DNA from 2 places in the Pseudogracilibacillus amylolyticus genome. Region 2 is predicted to be linked to the other one. Evidence: predicted binding sites of a transcription regulator. Region 2 holds the regulator's gene; the other holds the start of a gene.
What was found. Region 2 encodes NrdR, which represses ribonucleotide reductase genes. Its sites were predicted from a motif close to AACACNATATATNGTGTT; they were not measured.

Region 1 (2,479 bases), on a different contig from region 2:
ACTTTGAAATGTTTTTTGCCCATTTTCTTATACAATTCTTCAATTGTAACTAATCCGAACTCTGTTGAGATCCTTGTATTTGGATGAAAACATGGGTTTGTTGCAACAACTTGTTGCCCATACGCCTTCGCATTTGTCATTTCATTCGCATTATCAATAAAAAAGATACCAGGTTCTGCAGAATAAGTAGCACAGATATTGATTAAATCCCACAAATCTTTAGCTCTAATTTTACGGTATGTTCTAATGCTATATCCAAGTTTCTCCCATTCACGCACGTCGCCAATTTCGTGCCATTTTTCATTGTAAGCCTTCATTTCTTCTTCTGAGTAATTTTCAACATTTGGGAAACGAAGCTCGTATTCTTGATCATTTTCAACAGCTTCCATAAATTCTTTCGTCAGACAGACAGAGATATTTGCACCTGTTAAGAATTCGGGATTGTGCACAGAATACGTACCACCCGTTTTTAGTTTTGTCTCTGCTTCTTTAATCGAATCTTTCGTAAAACCACCTAATCCAGGCATATTTTTATAATTTACAATCCCTTGGTACAAATCTTTTTCTGTTTCTGTTAATGGAGTAAATTTTAATTTTTCATTGGCAAGTTGTTTTATTTGCTCATCTTTTGTATTTTCAATTAAATAACGTAAAATTCTAGGATTTTGCATTTTAGAAATGATGAATTCAAGAATATCTGGATGCCAATCAGCAAGCATAATCATTTGAGCACCGCGTCTCGACCCGCCCTGCTCTACTAAATGAGTTAATTTCGCTATATCGTCAAGCCATGATACTGAGCCTGATGACTTTCCATTTACTCCACGAGCCAATGTATTTCTAGGTCTTAAAGTAGACCCATTAGTACCTATGCCACCACCTCGGGACATTATTTCCATGACTTGTTTACGGTGATCAGAAATTCCTTCCCGAGAATCTTGTACAAACGGCATTACATAGCAATTAAAATACGTTACTTCTGTATCTGAACCCGCACCGTAAAGTACACGACCCGCTGGTACAAAATTTAAATTAGATAGTTCTTTCGAAAATAAATTAAAATATTTATTTCTTTTCTCATCTGTTTTTTCAACTGCAGATAATCCAGAAGCATTTCGCATTGCTATTTGTTCATAATAGATTTCCAAAGGTTTATCAATAACATCAAGGCTACGATTAACAATACCTGTATCTATTTCCGTTTCTTCCTCTAAAAGAGTAGTAAATTCATCTGCAACTTTAATGTTTGCCGATTTTCCTTCCCAATCTATTGATTTAACATAACCAAATCCGCGGGCAGGAAATTTGGGATCTGATTTTACAGTAAGAACGACAAAATCTCCTTCTTTTAATGTCTTTTTTTCAGTATCTTTAAACGCATAACGATCCAACATAACGAGACGAGAAACACCTTCATGTGTTACACTCATATCAGATGTAATTGGATGCACTTGCGGAAATAATTTTATATCTTCGTTTAAAGCTTGTACATTGATTTTAGTATCAGCATCAATCATTAACGACATTATATTCGCTCCTTACTTTTATATTTAAATTTTCATATGTATTGTAGTACTAATAGTACACAAAAAACATAAAAAAATCAATATATAGTGCTTCATTCAATTTTAAAATACTATATATTGTATATTTTAATTTTAGAGAGTTTTTTGTCAACTTGTAGAAGCCTTGATATTACAGGATTTTTAGAGGTTAAGTCTTTCAAAAATACGGATAAAAAAGGAAAAAAACGATACTATTTGTAAATTATTTTTTTTATACATATAATATAATGTATATATAGAATTGGTGGGGGACTAATCATGTTAATTTATTTGATAATCATTTTAGTGCTTTTAATAGGGTACTATGCTTTCACATACTTTAGGCAGCGCAAAATTATGAATTTGTTAACGCAAGAACAATTTATAGAAGGATATCGAAAAGCACAATTAATCGATGTTCGTGAGCCTCAAGAATTTGATAAAGGTCATATAAGAGGTGCGAGAAATATTCCACTCACTCAGTTAAAACAAAGTATGTCAGCAATCAGACCGGATAAACCAGTCTATCTTTATTGCCAAAACACTTCTCGTTCTGCTCGAGCAGCTCAAATTTTACACAAAAATAAATATGAAGATTTAAATGTCCTTCAAGGTGGATTCAAAAAATGGACGGGTAAAATTGATCGAAAAAAATAGTCAGAAGAATATTCCTCTGACTATTTTTATTTATGGCTGTTTTTTAACAGATTAGGATTTTACTTCGTTATGTTCTATTATTTCTGCCACAAAGTCCATAAACTGTGCAGTAACTTAGGTTAATTTCTTCTGCAAATATCCAAACAATGTTGCGACGTAAAATACCGCTACGGAAATACACTCCGCTTTCCACGGGCGGCTGTTGAGCCTTCCTTGTGCTACGCACTGCGTTGTCTCACCTAGGCCTGTCCTCCCGTAGGAGTCTCCGTGTATTTCCT
Region 2 (2,479 bases):
AACATTATCAATGGTCTAATGACGACTGTTCATGCTTATACAACTGATCAGGTTACATTAGATAATCCACATAAAGATTTACGCCGCGCACGTGCATGCGGGCAATCGATTATTCCAACATCAACCGGAGCGGCCAAAGCACTTGGAGAAGTTTTACCACATCTAAATGGAAAATTACATGGGATGGCATTAAGAGTTCCAACACCAAACGTATCTTTGGTTGATTTAGTAGTCGATGTTGAAAAAGAAGTAACCGTTGATGAAGTAAACAATGTATTTAAAAAAGCTGCGCATGAAGAAATGAAAGGCATTATCAAGTATAGTGAAGAGCCACTTGTTTCGATTGATTATGCAACAACCGATTATTCCGCAATTATTGATGGACTTTCTACAATAGTTATGGAAGATAAAAAAATTAAAATCCTTGCTTGGTACGATAATGAGTGGGGCTATTCTGCACGAGTAGTCGATTTGGCAAAGTTTGTAGGTAAAGCTCTACAACAACAGAGTCAAAAAAAAGAAACGGTAAAAATATCTTAAATTAATATTCATTAGAAAACTCGGCATTCGACGACCCTTTAATGGCGGGTGCCTTAGTTGCACTTACGATGCAAGGACGTGCCAAAAAGTTGTCTGTTAATATGGACAACTTTTTTATTTTTAAAATAGCTTTTTTCATCAATGGGCTTTGTGGCTACATGTATACTTTTATTGTGCGCTGAAATGCAATATAATGTTTTAATCATAGCTGTCGGAAGTTAATGACGACTCTCTTTTAGCATTTTGAGGGAATTCACAACATGTTAGAGTATTGACGTCGAGTGGATTCCCAACATGTCGTGTCGTTTATCAAGACGACGAGTGGTTTTATAACATGTCAAGTCAATTTCCAAGACATCGAGTGAATTTGCTACATATCGAGTCTAAAGTTACAGGGCGGGCAGTATTTAATTCTATTGTTATTAACATGTAGAAATTCCATGTTTTAAGTCCAGATTAGAGGTTAACTTAGTCAAGTATGATAATCATTATGGAAATAGTTAAAAACATGATAAAATATAATAATAGACTAAACGTTTTTGGATGTTGGATCGAATATGAATGGGGTTGAAACGAATGAAGTGTCCAAAGTGTAATCATAAACATTCCCGTGTTCTGGATTCAAGGCCTTTTGAAGACGGTGATGCGATCAGAAGGCGTAGAGAATGTGAGCGATGTGGATTTCGCTTTCGCACCTTTGAACGGAAAGAAGAAACACCATTAATCATTGTTAAAAAAGATGGGACAAGACAAGAGTTTAATCGTGATAAATTGATCAGGGGATTAATGCGTGCTTGTGAAAAAAGACCTGTTACGATAGAAGAAATTGAAAAAGTTGCTCTAGAAGTAGAGCGAGAAATAAGAAATTCTGATCTCCCTGAAGTAAATAGCCAACATATTGGTGAAATGGTGCTTGAACGATTGTCTGACATTGATGAAGTAGCATACGTACGTTTTGCTTCTGTTTATCGTCAATTTGAAAATATTAATGTTTTTCTAGATGAACTAAAAGAAATTTTACAATCGAAAAAATCCAAGTAATGAAAAGGGGAAGTGAAAAAAGTGCAACATCTAGGAAAAATCTTACCAGTTGATGGATATATTGTTCAACTTGATTCCAGTTTGCCAAATGACTATATCCAGTCTTTAACGCACTTATACCAACCTTTACTCGGAATTGAAGCAATTAGTTTTTATCAGCTTCTCTTACATGAAATCGATATTCAACCGGAAATTCAATTGCAAACACATCATACGTTGATGAATTATTTAAATATGCCGTTAGATCGAATATATGAAGCCAGGCTTAAATTGGAAGGAATTGGATTATTAAAAACATATAAAAAAGAAACGAAAGAGAAAGTGTATTATACATATGTTATTCAATCACCTTTTAGTCCAAGAGCTTTCTTTGAAGATGTGATGTTATCGGAGCTATTGTATCGTCATATTGGAGAAAAGAAGTTTCTTTCATTAAAAAAACATTATACAAAAGCGAATCAACAACGAATTGGAAAAGATGTTACAGCTGTTTTTCATGAAGTATTTCAAACATTTGAACCGGAATACATTCCTCCAATAAAAAGTGAAGAGCCGACAGGAATCCCGCTTCAACAATTGGATTTTTCTTTACTTGAACAAAGCTTGAAACGAAAGATGCTACCTGTTGAAAAAATTTTAACAGAAACAAATAAGCGTATCATTTCACAACTTGTTCAATTGTATGATTTAGAATCGTATGAAATTGAAAAATCTGTCGAATGGGCTCTTACGGAGGAGAACCGACTTGATGTTGAACAATTTAAAGCCGTTTGCCACGATATTTTTCAAACGAAACATAATGTAAGCAATTTGAAACTTTCGATAAAAAAACCTAAACAACAAGTTTCGGTGCAAGATAAGCCCTTAACTAAAACTGAAAAACTGCAACAAAGATTTG

Region 1: the regulator NrdR is predicted to act here: its motif matches at 1,633-1,650, upstream of ACPYKA_RS01795 (vitamin B12-dependent ribonucleotide reductase).

What each region holds. Positions count from the first base shown of each region.
Region 1 covers NZ_JBPPZG010000008.1:9,141-11,619, forward strand. The annotation lists gene ACPYKA_RS01795 (vitamin B12-dependent ribonucleotide reductase) at 1-1,526, opposite strand, end outside; gene ACPYKA_RS01800 (rhodanese-like domain-containing protein) at 1,824-2,201, shown strand.
Region 2 covers NZ_JBPPZG010000149.1:2,537-5,015, reverse strand. The annotation lists gene ACPYKA_RS14920 (glyceraldehyde-3-phosphate dehydrogenase) at 1-540, shown strand, start outside; gene nrdR (transcriptional regulator NrdR) at 1,117-1,581, shown strand; gene ACPYKA_RS14910 (replication initiation and membrane attachment family protein) at 1,603-2,479, shown strand, end outside.